Regions from separate parts of the Candidatus Endoriftia persephonae genome, predicted to be linked through region 2. Evidence: predicted binding sites of a transcription regulator. Region 2 holds the regulator's gene; each other region holds the start of a gene.
The links. The regulator FliA, encoded in region 2, starts transcription of late flagellar genes. The targets are predictions, from matches to a motif close to GCTAAAGTTNNNNNNNNNNCNGCCGATA.
Positions count from the first base shown of each region.

Region 1 (4,500 bases), 820 kb from region 2:
CAGGCCTGCGGTGTGGGTGGCTGGCGGGTGTTTCGACCGATCCTGATGGCGGCGGTGCCGATGGCGCTGCTGGTGGCTTGGTTGTCGATGGTGGTGGAACCTTGGGGGACTCGTCTGAAGGCGGAGATTATTGCGGCCCAAAAAGGACAGACGAGCGCCCTGGCGGGGGTCTCTCCGGGGCGTTTCAATGAGTACAGTCGTGGCAACCTGGTGTTCTATGTGGAGTCATTTTCTGCAGATGGTCGCCGCATGCACAAGATCTTTGCGCAGCACCGCCATAACGGCAATCTTGATGTGATCAGCGCGGCTGAAGGCTATCAACGGGTGGATCCAGAGAGCGGTTTCCGCTATCTGGTGCTGGAGAAGGGCTTTCGCTACCAGGGAGAGCCTGGGCAGGCCGATTACACCGTGAGTGAATTTGCCTCTTATGCTCTGCGTATCGGTGAGGCACCGCCGGCGGTGGGCGTCCGCTCCCGCAGTAGTCTGCCAACGCTGATGTTGCTGGCAGCAGATGAGATTCGTTTTCGTGCCGAATTCCAAAAGCGACTGGCGCCGGTGCTGGCGGTGTTGGTATTTACTCTACTGAGTCTGCCGCTGAGCCGTTCTCTGCCCAGGCAAGGTCCGTCCGGACGGATCCTGCTGGCATTTCTGATCTATGCGCTCTACCTGAGCCTGCAGGGAGCCTCACAAAACTGGATGGTGGATGGCAAGATCCCTAGCTGGCTCGGCATGTGGTGGGTGCACGTCTGCACCGCGCTGCTGGCGCTGGCACTGATGCTGCCGGAGCAGGTTTGGTATCGACGTTGGCGGCGGCGTCTCAGGGGACGTAAGACAGGATGAATCTGCTCGATCGCTACATCGGCCGTGCGGTCGCTTTCGGTATGCTGCTGACACTCAGCCTGGTGTTGGTGCTGATCGCCTTCTTCTCCTTGGTCAATGAGCTCGAGGAGGTGGGCAAGGGAGCCTATACCACCGCCATGGCGTTCAGCTATGTGGGGCTGATCCTGCCGCGTTTTGCCTATGAGGTATTTCCGGTTGCCACCCTGCTTGGCAGTCTGATCGGGTTGGGGTCACTGGCCAGCAGTTCTGAACTGGTCGCGATGCGGGCGGCTGGGGTATCAGTGTCGCGTATCGTCGGCTCGGTGCTGAAGACCGGTCTGGTGTTGCTGGTGGTGGTGGTGGCGGTGGGCGAGATGCTGGCACCGTTGAGCGAGCAACGAGCCCAGCGCATGAAGATGGAAGCGTTGTCGAGCCAGGTCGCGCTGCAGACGCGCTATGGTTTCTGGTCCCGGGATGGGGATACTTATATCAATATCCGCGCTTTTCTGCCCGATTCGAGTCTCGCTGATGTCTATATTTATGAGTACGACCCGGACCACTCGATGCGGCGCATCACCCATGCCAGACGGGCGGTGCTGATCGATGGAGAGTGGGAGTTGCAGGATCTGGCGCAGAGTGACTTCTGGGAGCAGAAGATCTTCAGCCAGAAGCTGGCGGGGCTGCGCTGGCCCGGCCTGTTGGAGCCGGAGTTGTTGGATGTGGTGACGGTGCAACCCCATATGCTGCCGGCCTGGGATCTCTGGGCCTATGTGGCGTTTCTCAAGCAGAACGGCCTGAGTGCGGCCCAGTATGAGGTGGCGTTCTGGAGCAAGCTGGTGGTGCCGCTAGTGACGCTGGTGATGCTGTTTCTCAGCATCCCGTTCGTGTTTGGCCCGCTGCGCAGTGTCGGGATTGGTCAGCGGGTTTTTACTGGTGCGGTGGTCGGTACGCTGTTCTTCATGTTCAACCGAGTCTTCACTTACCTTGGCGTAGTCTACGAGTTCAATGCCCTGTTTACCGCGGCCTTCCCCACGCTGTTGTTCCTGTTGGTGGCGCTGTTGTTTTTCCGCCGCGTCACCTGAGTCTGGCGTACTGGCTGTTTCTCTCTCCCTTCGTGCGAGTTGGTGCCCGGATAAAGAAAGTGCATCCCTAACCGATATAGGTTAGCAGGGCTGGAATGCATGTAAGGTCACCATCAGTTGATGCAACAACGACTAAATTCACTCTACAGATTGTTTCTCCTGATCCTGCTGGTTGCTGTGGTCAGCAGGCCGCATGCCGCGCCGGTAGATGATGTCATCTATATGGCGGAGGTGAACTATGCGGAGTGGGCGTTTGTCAGCAGCCAGATCAGTTGTGAACTGAAACATGAGATCCCTGGGTTTGGAGTTGCACGCTTTCTACAGATTGCCGGTGAGAAGTTCCATTTTTTGATCGACAGCTATCAGCCGGTTCCGAGAAAGGGGAGTGCAGAGATGTGGGAGATCTCCCCCAGCTGGGAGCCGGGCACGCCTGATCCTCTGGTGCAGACACTGCAGATTGAGCCTGGGTTGAGACCGGTGCTACTACAGCGACAGCCAGCTTCCTGGTTGCTTGCATCCCTTGCAAAAGGGCAGATTGGCAGCATTGGTTTCACCGATTGGGATGATAAACGCAAGCAGGTGCAGCTACGGCTCTCACCGGTCAATTTTCAACGTCCCTATCTGGAGTTTCGCAAGTGCTTGAAGGCGTTGCCGGAGAAGGGGTTTGCTGACTATCGCTATAGCGAGGTTCGGTTTGCGCTTAACTTGCACGATCTGGATGCGTCCGCCAAGGCACTACTCAAGGAGCTGGCCGATTACCTTAATCGGGATGAGCGGGTGAAATCGGTGCGCATTGAAGGCCATGCCGATGATCAGGGGCGCAGAAAATATAATCTGAAGCTCTCTGAGCGTCGTGCCATGGCGGTCAAAGCCTATCTGGTCGAACAGGGGGTGGAGCAAGCAAGACTGGCAACCTTCCACTACGGGGAGTCCCGTCCTAAGGTCCGTAGCCGCAGCCAAAAGGCCCGCGCGAAAAACCGCCGGGTGGCGATTCTCCTGAGCAAATAGGGGCGCGGCAGGATAACCTTGCCGGACGGTTTGCATCTGCCGTGTGCTCAAGCACAATGCTCCCTTTTCTGGGAGGTTGACATGGGGAGTCGGTTATTTTGGCTGTTTCCTGCGCAGTCGCGTTATCTGCCGGGACATCGCTGGATCAATATCACGCTGCGTACCCTGCATCTGGTTGGCATTGCCGGTATCGGCGGTGGCTTTTTCTATGCTGCCGAGGGGGATCTATGGAAATCCTTTCTCTGGCTGACCCTGGTCAGCGGCCTGTTGCTCAGTCTGCTCTTCATCTATGCCAACGGCATCTGGCTGCTGCAGTTGCGTGGTCATGTGATCATGCTGAAGCTGTTGTTGCTCTATGGGGCGACGCTCTGGCCTGAGTGGGCACCCTGGCTGGTGGTCCTGGTTGTGATTCTGTCAGGTTGGATCTCCCATGCGACTGGCGATGTTCGCTACTATTCCCTGTTCCATCGCAGACGCCTGGAACGGCTGGACCCTGACGAGTGAGGTTCGCCGACCTTTGCCTGTGTAACCCGGCCCCCTCAGGATTACTGGATGCGGAAGAATCCGATCCGCTGCTGCATATCCAGGGCCTTCTGCTTCATGGCGGCAGAGGCGCTGGATGTCTGTTCCGCTAGCGAGGCGTTCTGTTGGGTCATGGCGTCCATGTTGGTGACAGCATGGTTAATCTGATCGATTCCCGATGCCTGTTGCTGGCTGGCGGTGGCGATCTCCGCAATGATGTCGCCAACCTTTTTTACCCCGCCAAGGATGTCTTCCAGCGTGGAGCCTGAGCGGTTTACCAGTTCAGAACCACTCTGTACTTTTTCGACTGAATCCTGGATCAGCGTCTTGATCTCCTTTGCCGCGGTAGCAGAGCGGGAGGCAAGGTTGCGCACCTCCATAGCGACAACGGCAAATCCTCGGCCCTGTTCTCCAGCGCGGGCTGCCTCCACCGAGGCGTTGAGTGCCAGCAGGTTAGTCTGAAAGGCGATCTCGTCGATCACGCCGATAATCTCTGCAATGCGGTTGGAGGCGGTGTTGATCTCCTGCATCGCCTGAATCGCCTCGCTGACAACCTTTCCTCCCTCTTCAGCGTGTTGCCGGGCGCTGGCAGCCAGCTGGTTGGCCTGTTGTGCATTGTTGGCGTTGTTGCGCACGGTGCTGGTGAGCTCCTCCATGCTGGAGGCGGTCTCTTCCAGGGAGGAGGCCTGCTGTTCGGTGCGGCTCGAAAGTGCCGAGTTGTCACGGGTGATATCAGCCGACTGCGCGGCGATCATGTCGGTGGAGGTGTGGAGTTCCCTGATCACCTGTTGCAGATTGTCCAGGGTCTGGTTTACGTCCTCTTTGACGGTGCCGAATGTGCCCTGGTATTCGCCGTTGATCGAGTGGGTGAGATCGCCCTTGGCCATCTTGCTCATTGCGCGCTCGATGTCGCTGAAAACGTTGGAGAGCTGCTCCATCAGTTTGTTGAAACCGGTGCCGAGTTGCAGCAGGAAACCGCTTTTGCCGGTCAGGTCGATGCGCTGCTGCAGATCGCCGCGACCGGCGGCCTCCACCAGGGCGTCGATCTGCTCTTCGACCAGGATCTGAT
Region 1 covers NZ_CP090569.1:1,902,576-1,907,075, reverse strand. The annotation lists gene lptF (LPS export ABC transporter permease LptF) at 1-840, shown strand, start outside; gene lptG (LPS export ABC transporter permease LptG) at 837-1,901, shown strand; gene L0Y14_RS08515 (MotY family protein) at 2,022-2,909, shown strand; gene L0Y14_RS08510 (hypothetical protein) at 2,991-3,413, shown strand; gene L0Y14_RS08505 (methyl-accepting chemotaxis protein) at 3,455-4,500, opposite strand, start outside.
Region 1: the regulator FliA is predicted to act here: its motif matches at 1,951-1,978, upstream of L0Y14_RS08515 (MotY family protein).

Region 2 (4,500 bases):
GGGGTGGGCAAGACCACCAGTATCGCCAAACTGGCGGCGCATTTCTGTCTGCGCCAGGGTTCCAGAAGTCTGGCGCTGATCACCTGTGACAGCTATCGCATTGGTGCCCAGGAGCAGCTGCATAACTACGGCCGGATCCTCAATGTGCCGGTGCGTTCAGCCGCCAGCGCGGATGAATTGAGCGATGCGCTGCATACCTTCTCAGGCAAGCGGTTGGTGCTAATCGATACAGCGGGCATGAGTCAGCGAGATCTGCAGTTCAGTGAACGACTGTCGTTGATCACCGCCGGCAACCATCCGGTGACGACCCTGCTGACCCTCTCCGCCACCACCCAACGTGCCGCGATGAACCATGCGGTGAACGCCTTCCGTGTCGCCAATCCGGTGGGGGTGGTGTTAACCAAGATGGATGAAGCGGCATCCCTGGGCGGGGTGTTCAGTACCCTGATCGAGGCCGGGTTGCCGCTTGCCTTTACCACTGATGGGCAGCGGGTGCCGGAGGATCTGCATCTGGCAAGGGCTCACACGCTTGTCAGTCAAGCCATCGAACTCGCCCAGGAGGCAGGGGAGGTGCTGGATGAGGCCTACCTGGCTCTCGCATTTGGAGGAACGGGTGAACATGCTCATGTCTGATCAGATCGAAGACCAAGCCGCCGGGTTACGCCGCATGGTGAATCCCGAGCCGGTGCGAGTGATTGCCGTGACTGGCGGCAAGGGTGGGGTTGGCAAGACTAATATCTCGGTCAATCTGGGGGTGGCGATGGCGGAGATGGGGCGGCGCGTGATGTTGCTGGATGCGGATCTCGGGCTGGCCAATATCGATGTGATGCTCGGCTTGCATCCCGAGTTCGATCTCTCCCATGTGATGCGCGGCGAGCGCCGCCTGGAGGAGATCCTGGTGACCGGCCCTCACGGCATGAAGGTGGTGCCAGGGGCCTCCGGTGTGCAAAAGATGGCCGAACTGAGTACCGCGCAGCATGTCGGTCTGATCAATGCTTTCAGTGAGCTGGCCAACGATGTCGATGTACTGCTGATCGATACCGCTGCCGGGATCTCCGACCAGGTGGTCAGTTTTAGTCGTGCGGCGCAGGAGGTGGTGGTGGTGGTCTGCGATGAGCCGGCCTCGATCACCGATGCCTACGCCATCATCAAGCTGCTCAACCGGGAACACGGTGTCAGTCGTTTTCGGGTGCTCGCCAACATGGTGAGAACGGTGCAGGAGGGGCGTGATCTCTACAATAAGATGTGTCGGGTCACCGACCGTTATCTGGATGCGATGCTTAGCTACATGGGCAGCATTCCTTATGACGAACAGCTGCGCAAAGCGGTCAAAGCACAGCGGCCGGTGGTGGATGGTTTCCCGCGTTCAAAGGCTGCACAGGCATTCAAGAATCTGGCGAAGAAGGCCGATACTTGGCCGCTCCCCACCGGGGTTAGTGGTGATCTGCAGTTTTTTGTTGAGCGTCTGATCCAGTTTTCAAGTCAATACGGGGAGAGTGCAAGGTGAACGGCTTGGCGAGTTACACGGCCATTCAGAACGATCAGGAGCACGATGATCTGGTGACCCGGCATGCGGGGCTGGTGAAGCGCATTGCCTATCATCTGATGAGCCGTCTGCCGCCGAATGTGCAGGCAGATGATCTGATCCAGGCGGGTATGCTGGGGCTGCTGGAGGCGAGTCGCAACTACGACCCCACCCAGGGTGCCAGTTTTGAGACCTATGCGGGGATTCGCATTCGTGGCTCGATGATCGATGAGATCCGTCGCAGTGACTGGACGCCCCGCTCGGTACACCGCAAGGCGCGCATGGTCTCTGATGCAATGCGCGAGATCGAAAATGCAGAGGGGCGGGATGCCCGTGATGTTGAAGTGGCTGAGGCGCTCAACCTGTCACTCAAGGAGTATCACCAGATCCTGAAGGATTCCACCGGCTCGAGGGTCTTCAGCCTGGATGAGCTGACCGCGGTCGGCGAGATCAACATCACCCCTGCCACCGGCAAGAATACCTATGAAGGGCCGTTTGAAGGGCTGCAGAAAGATGCGTTTAAGAATGCGCTGGCGGAGGCGATCGCCGGTCTGCCGGAGCGTGAACGGCTGGTGATCTCCATGTATTACGACGACGAACTCAATCTGAGAGAGATAGGTCAGGTGCTTGGTGTGAGTGAATCCCGGGTCTGCCAGATCCACAGTCAGGCTACGCTACGTTTGCGTTCGCGTCTGAGCGAGTGGCTGACTTTGGTGGAAGAGGAGTGAGTCTCAATGGTCGGAACAGAACGGTTTGGGGGGAAGTCAATGCTGCAACGCACTTCTTCCAGTCTTACAGTGGCGACACAGTGATGGGAGGTTGCCTTGGATAAAAATATGAAGATTCTCATTGTGGACGACTTCTCCACCATGAGGCGCATCATCAAGAACCTGTTACGGGATCTGGGTTTTACCAATACCCATGAGGCCGATGACGGGACCACCGCGTTACCGATGCTGCAGAACGGGAACTTCGATTTCCTGGTTAGTGACTGGAACATGCCAGGCATGACCGGCATCGATCTTCTCAAAGCGGTGCGTGCCGATGCCAAGCTTGCCGCTTTGCCGGTATTGATGGTGACTGCCGAATCGAAGCGAGAGCAGATCATCGAAGCAGCGCAGGCGGGGGTCAACGGCTATGTGGTTAAGCCATTTACCGCAGCGACTTTGGAAGAAAAGATCAACAAAATCTTCGAACGTATCGAAGGTTGATGTACTCCAGGGACAGCTAGCGTTGGCGAATGTGTCGTTTGCGTCCATTTTGTCGGTATAGCAGGCCCTAGTCGGGAGAGACCAGATGCAGGAAACACCGGATATTGGTACTGCTCGTCTGGAGACGGCACGTGCTTTGGTCGAAATGCTTGAGGCAGGGAAAAATCAGGAGGCCGAGCAGCTCATCGCAGAGCTGTCGCTGGGAAGAGAGAGCGAGCTATTTCAAGAGGTTGGCCGTCTAACGCGCGAACTTCACGAAGCGATCAACGGCTTTCTGCTGGACGCCCGTATGGCGGAGCTGACCGAGATCGACATCCCCGATGCCAAAGAGCGTCTCAGCTATGTCATTACCATGACGCAACAATCGGCGGACCGCACTTTGACGGCTGTTGAGAAGAGCCTGCCGCTGGTGGCTGAGATGGAAGGGCGGGCGAAACAGCTTGCAGGAGAGTGGGATAAATTCCGTTCTCGACAGCTGAACAAGGACGAATTTCAGGAACTCAGCTTGGCGCTTGATGGTTTTCTAAAAGAGTCAGCCTGCAGTGCCGCCGCCCTGCATGAAAACATCTCAGAGGTATTGATGGCGCAGGACTTTCAGGATCTGACCGGGCAGATCATCAAGAAGGTGATCGATCTGGTGCAGGATCTGGAGCAGCGTCTGGTGATGCTGGTGCGGATTACCGGCCAGCGGATGGAGGTAAAACGGGAACAGCAGCCAGAGAAGCTTGAAGGGCCTGTGGTGCCTGGGGTGGATCAAGGGGATGTGGTGAACGGTCAGGATGAGGTGGACGACCTGCTTTCAAGCCTCGGATTTTAGTTCTGCGTTGAGTTGCCGACACACCTGCATGTGGAACTAGGAAAGTTTTTGAAGGTGTCAGCGGGCTTCGGGAGCAAAGCATGGCGATCGATGTAAATGATGAAATACTGCAGGATTTCCTGGTAGAGGCAGGAGAGATTCTGGAGCAGCTGAGCGAGCAGCTGGTGGATCTGGAGCAGCGGCCGGAAGACTATGACCTGCTGAATGCGGTATTTCGTGGTTTTCATACCATCAAGGGAGGTGCAGGCTTCCTCGGTATCGAGGCCTTGGTCGAAGTCTGCCATCGGGCTGAGGATGTTTTCAACGTGCTGCGCCAGGGGCAACGCAGCATCGATGCCAATCTGATGGATGTGGTCTTGAACGCACTGGATGTTGTCAACGAGATGTTTGACAGCGTACGGAACGGCATCGAACCAGAGCATGCAGCCCCGGCGCTGATCCAGAGTCTGCACAGTTTTTCTGTTCCCGAAGCTGAAGCCGGGGCTCAAGCCAAGTCTTCCGGAGAGGAGAGTTCCCAGGCCCAAGCAGCTGCACCTGCAGAGAGTGTGGCGCCCGCGACAGCTAAGAAGGGTGAACTCTCCGATGCAGAATTTGAAGAGCTGCTTGAGTCGATTCAGGAGCCCGCACACGCTGCCACACCCAATGGCAACGACAAGATCACTGAGGATGAGTTCGATAATCTGCTGGATGAACTGCATGGCAAAGGTAAATTCACCGGGATGCCCACTGCCGCTGTGCCCGGTGAGGAAAAATCGGTAGCTGAGTCAGATTCGATAACCGAACAGGAGTTCGACAACCTACTCGATGAACTGCACGGCAAGGGCAAGTTCAAGCCACCCGCTTCCGCTCAGACAGTTTCTGTCGGCGCTGATGAGATCACCGAGGAGGAGTTTGAGGCCCTGCTGGACGAGCTGCACGGCAAGGGGAAGTTTGCCGGCGCTTCGGCG
Region 2 covers NZ_CP090569.1:2,726,477-2,730,976, reverse strand. The annotation lists gene flhF (flagellar biosynthesis GTPase FlhF) at 1-633, shown strand, start outside; gene L0Y14_RS12330 (MinD/ParA family protein) at 620-1,507, shown strand; gene L0Y14_RS12325 (RNA polymerase sigma factor FliA) at 1,504-2,253, shown strand; gene cheY (chemotaxis response regulator CheY) at 2,362-2,736, shown strand; gene L0Y14_RS12315 (protein phosphatase CheZ) at 2,822-3,553, shown strand; gene L0Y14_RS12310 (chemotaxis protein CheA) at 3,634-4,500, shown strand, end outside.

Region 3 (4,500 bases), 720 kb from region 2:
GCTGCTGGGTGGCAGCGTCTGCACCATCGACGACGGCTGCGCGCCGGTGATCCTCATCTGCCGCAGCGGCAAGCGCTCTCTGGAAGCGGGCAAGACGCTGCTGGAGGGCGGCTTCAGCCGCGTGTTTCATGTCGAGGAAGGGTTCGAGGGGGAACTCGACGAGCACCATCACCGCAGCTCAGTCGGCGGCTGGCGTTTTCACGGACTCGCCTGGGAGCAGTGCTGAAACCTTACGGCGGTCCAGGCAGGCACGCTACCCTACGTAGATCGCCATCTCCCGCCGGTGGCATTCCAGATCCGGATCAGGCACAGATGCCAGCACAGCAATCTCACGCCGATAATCCTCACTCAGCCTCGCCTCTTCAGCACCAATCACCACATGGTGTTTGTACCAGTCAAAGGGTGCTAGTCCTGCATCGATCTGCGTTGCGTAGTAGGTGAAGGCCTCCAACTCACCAGCTCCCGGAACGATGAGTCTTACTGATTTCCGCTCATACCCGTTGCCTCGCCCTTCATACAGATCGAGGGTCTGCCCCGCCTCGCGGCTGATTTGATAGAGATGGCCCAGGATATAATCGCACGCCACCCCAGTATGATAGGCGTCGCACTTGCCGGAGCCGTCCCGACCACTCTTGTGGAATTTGAGGCTGTGTTTTGGCAGACATGCAATCCCCAAAGAGTGCGCATCGGGGATCCGGGCAGTCATCCGCTGCAGCGACATATTTGAGCCGTAGGCGAAATAGAATCTCATAGCCGCAAACTATACTCGGAACTCACCCACCAGCGCCTGCAACTCGTCGGCAAGCTGGCTCAATACTTGGGTCGAGGTGGTCAACTCCACTGCACTGGATGAGGTGTTGGCAGCCACCTCGTTGATACCCGCCAGATTCTTCTCCACTCCGACCACCGTAAGATGCTGGGCCTCTGCTGCATTGGCGATACCGCGGTTGAGTTCAGTGATCGAGCGCACCATGCCGGCGATCTGGTCCAGCCGAGTATCGGCCTGATTCGCCGGTTCAACGCAGGCCTGGGTCTGACTGCGGGCCTGGGTCATAACCTTGATCGCCTGGCTGGTACCCTGCTGCAGCTGATCGATCATCACCTGGATCTCGCTGATCGAGTCATTGGTGCGGGCCGCCAGTCCACGCACCTCATCGGCGACCACAGCGAATCCCCGACCCTGCTCACCGGCACGCGCTGCTTCGATCGCCGCATTCAGCGCCAGCAGGTTAGTTTGCTCCGAGATGCCGCGAATCACATCAAGCACCCCACCAATCGACTCGCTCTTTTCACCCAGTTCATTGACCACCCGGGTCGCCTGCTCCACCTCTGTCGCTACCACCTGAATCAACAACAGGGTCTGTTGCACCAGAGCCCGCCCCTGGCTGGTCTCCTTATCGGCCAGACCAGCACGCTCAGCGGCCTGGAAGGTATTGGCCGTCACCTCCTGCAGACTGCCCGTCAATTCGGCCACAGCATTGGTCACCGATGCCACCTCCTGTTGCTGGTAGCGGACCGCCTCGCCTGCCTTGTCGGCAATCCGGGAGATATCGTCGGTGGTGCTAACCAGGCGGTTCATCGACTCCTGCACCCCGGCGATCATATCGCGCAGCTTGCTGGTAAAGGCGTTGAATCCCTGAGCCAGCTGGGCCGTCTCATCACTGCCTTTGACGCTCAGGGTGACATTCAGACCGCCCTCACCCTGAGAGAGACTGCCGAGCTGGTCCCGCACCTCCCGGATCGGCCTGACAATCGCCCGCAGGGTGAGCATAAAGGCCAGCACCGCCACCAGCAGACCCAGCAGGATGGCGATGATTATGCTGTTTGCGCCGGTGGAGACCAGCCTCTGCAACTCACCCGTTTCCACTTCCACCTGGGCACGGTTGTCGGCGGTCATCTGCTCCACCGTCTGCATCAAATGTTCTGCCACCTGGGTATAGTCGCGGTGGGCCTGGCGACGTACCGCATACCGCTCAATTGAGGCAGAGAGTAGCTCCCGGTGTTCCTGCAGCTGCTCCATCAGCAACTGGCTGTGACTCTTCCCAACGTTCTCACCGCTCCTGATCGGTTGGCTGAAAAGCTGGTCCTCGCTGATCTGCTCCAGCGCATAGAGCAGATCCTCACCGATCACACCGAGTTGCCGGTCCAGATCCTGCGGTGGGCTGTTCTGTTTGAACCGACGATAGAGGTCGAGCTGCGAGAGCACTGCCAGGCGCGCCTCTCCCGCTGCACTCACCACCGCTCTGGGATCTCCCTCCCCCTCATCTGGCGCTCTGTCATCTCCCTCCTCAAACTCGCCCAGCTCCTCTTCGCTGCGGCTGTTCAGATCCCGCTCCAGCATCTGCTGGCTGGCAAGCCGCTCCACATCCACCAGCAGACGCTGAAATGCAGCTGCATTGGCAGACAGCGCCGCCTCTGCGGACTGAAAGGCGTTGTGGATCCTGATCAGCTCTTCACGGGCCTGGACAAACACCTCGATTTCACCATCCAAAGCCTGAAGCTGCTGTGGTGCAATCCGCCCGCTGGTCTTGAGCCGGACGATCGCCTCCAGGGTCAACCGTTCTGCCTCTGCCATCTCAGTACGTTGTGCCGAGTCCCTGCCCGCCAGAATCTGATCTACTGCGATCAGCTGCTTCTGCACACCGCGGATCGCCCCATTGGCACTCTCCATCGAACTCCATACCGGGCCGGTGATCTCAGCCAGCGCTGATGAAAGATTGCTGATTACCCAGTAGCCAACCAGACCACTTGCCGCCAGGATCAGACCAGCGACCAGGAAACCGCCGCCGATCTTCGCGCCTATGCCCACCTGTCGCATGATCGCCCCTCTGTATAATTTTGTAATATGACTATAGCCATGCTAATCGGCGTGACAGACAGAGACTTTAAACGACTCCCCCCCTCAACAACCGCCATAACTTTCCTGACCACACGCTTGAATAGCGAAACCGCCGATGTAATCATCGGCCCCGCCCGACCCACTAAGAAAGAGAGACCATGACAGCACCATTCGATACCCCACAGGATGCGGAAGACGCCTACTATGACGCCATCGACGAGGGCGATCTGGAGGCGATGATGGCGGTTTGGGAAGCATCGGAGGAGATCCTCTGCCTGCTACCAATGATGCCAGCCCAGCACGGCCCCAGCGCCATCCATCAGGCCTGGCAGGCGATCATCGGTGACGGGATGAAACTCGACATCGAGGTTAAGCACCTCAGCTGGATCGAGAGCGGCGATCTGGCGATCCACCTCATCGAAGAACGGGTCGCAATGCCCGGCCAGCCGCAAAAACAGTCGGTCTACGCCACCAATACCTACCGCAAGGGCGCGGACGGCTGGCGCATCCTGGTGCATCAGAACTCACCCGTCCCGCTACCGCCGGAGATGATGCAGCCGGACATAGCCTGAACAGGCCGGGTCCAGTGGAGAACCACAAGCTGGTGCTGCCGGAGCACCTCAACCACTACGGTTACCTATTCGGCGGCAACCTGCTGAAGTGGGTCGACGAATATGCCTGGATCGCCGCCACCCTCGACCACCCCGGCTGCAAGTTTGTCACCATTGGCATGGACCGGGTGGAGTTCCACAAACCGATCTGCAAGGGCACCATCCTGCGTTTCGACACCACCGAGGTGGAGCGCGGTACAAGTTCCTGCCGCTACCGGGTGGAGGTCTTTGCCGACGACCTCGACACCGGCTCGGAGCAGCCGGTCTTCACCACCCAGGTCAGCTTTGTCTGTCTCGACGATGGCGGCAGGAAGACCCCGATTCCCACAAAATAATTCTGCCGGGCCAGGCAACGACTAAATTATGCTATAGTTGCTCGTTTTTCCGCTGGCCCGGCTCCAAACCGTCGCCTGCCCACTTTTCCTAGGTGACCCCGCCGATGAGCACTGACAGCCCCATACCTTTCGACTCCTTAGGCCTCTCCGAGCCGATCATGCAGGCCCTGGCCGACGTGGGCTACGAGTCCCCCTCGCCGATCCAGCAGGCGAGCATCCCACCGCTGTTGGAGGGGAAAGACCTGCTCGGTCAGGCACAGACCGGCACCGGCAAGACCGCCGCCTTCGCCCTGCCGCTGCTGTCACGCATTGATCTGTCGCGCAAGACCCCGCAATTCCTGGTGCTGGCGCCGACCCGCGAACTGGCGATTCAGGTGGCCGAGGCGATGCAGAGCTACGCCCGCCACATTAAGGGCTTCCACGTACTGCCGATCTACGGCGGCCAGCCCTACGATCACCAGCTACGCCAGCTCAGGCGCGGCGTACAGGTGGTGGTCGGCACCCCCGGCCGGGTCATGGACCACATCCGCCGCGGCACCCTCAAGCTCGACAATCTCGACGCCCTGGTGCTCGACGAGGCGGACGAGATGCTGCGCATGGGTTTCATCGACGACGTCGAGTGGATACTCGAACAGACTCCACAGACACGCCAGATCGCGCTCTTCTCCGCCACCATGCCGTCGATCATCCGCAAGGTGGCGCAGCGCCATCTGAA
Region 3 covers NZ_CP090569.1:2,009,553-2,014,052, forward strand. The annotation lists gene L0Y14_RS08960 (rhodanese-like domain-containing protein) at 1-226, shown strand, start outside; gene L0Y14_RS08965 (gamma-glutamylcyclotransferase family protein) at 254-751, opposite strand; gene L0Y14_RS08970 (methyl-accepting chemotaxis protein) at 761-2,818, opposite strand; gene L0Y14_RS08975 (YybH family protein) at 2,998-3,411, shown strand; gene L0Y14_RS08980 (acyl-CoA thioesterase) at 3,426-3,785, shown strand; gene L0Y14_RS08985 (DEAD/DEAH box helicase) at 3,890-4,500, shown strand, end outside.
Region 3: the regulator FliA is predicted to act here: its motif matches at 2,863-2,890, upstream of L0Y14_RS08970 (methyl-accepting chemotaxis protein).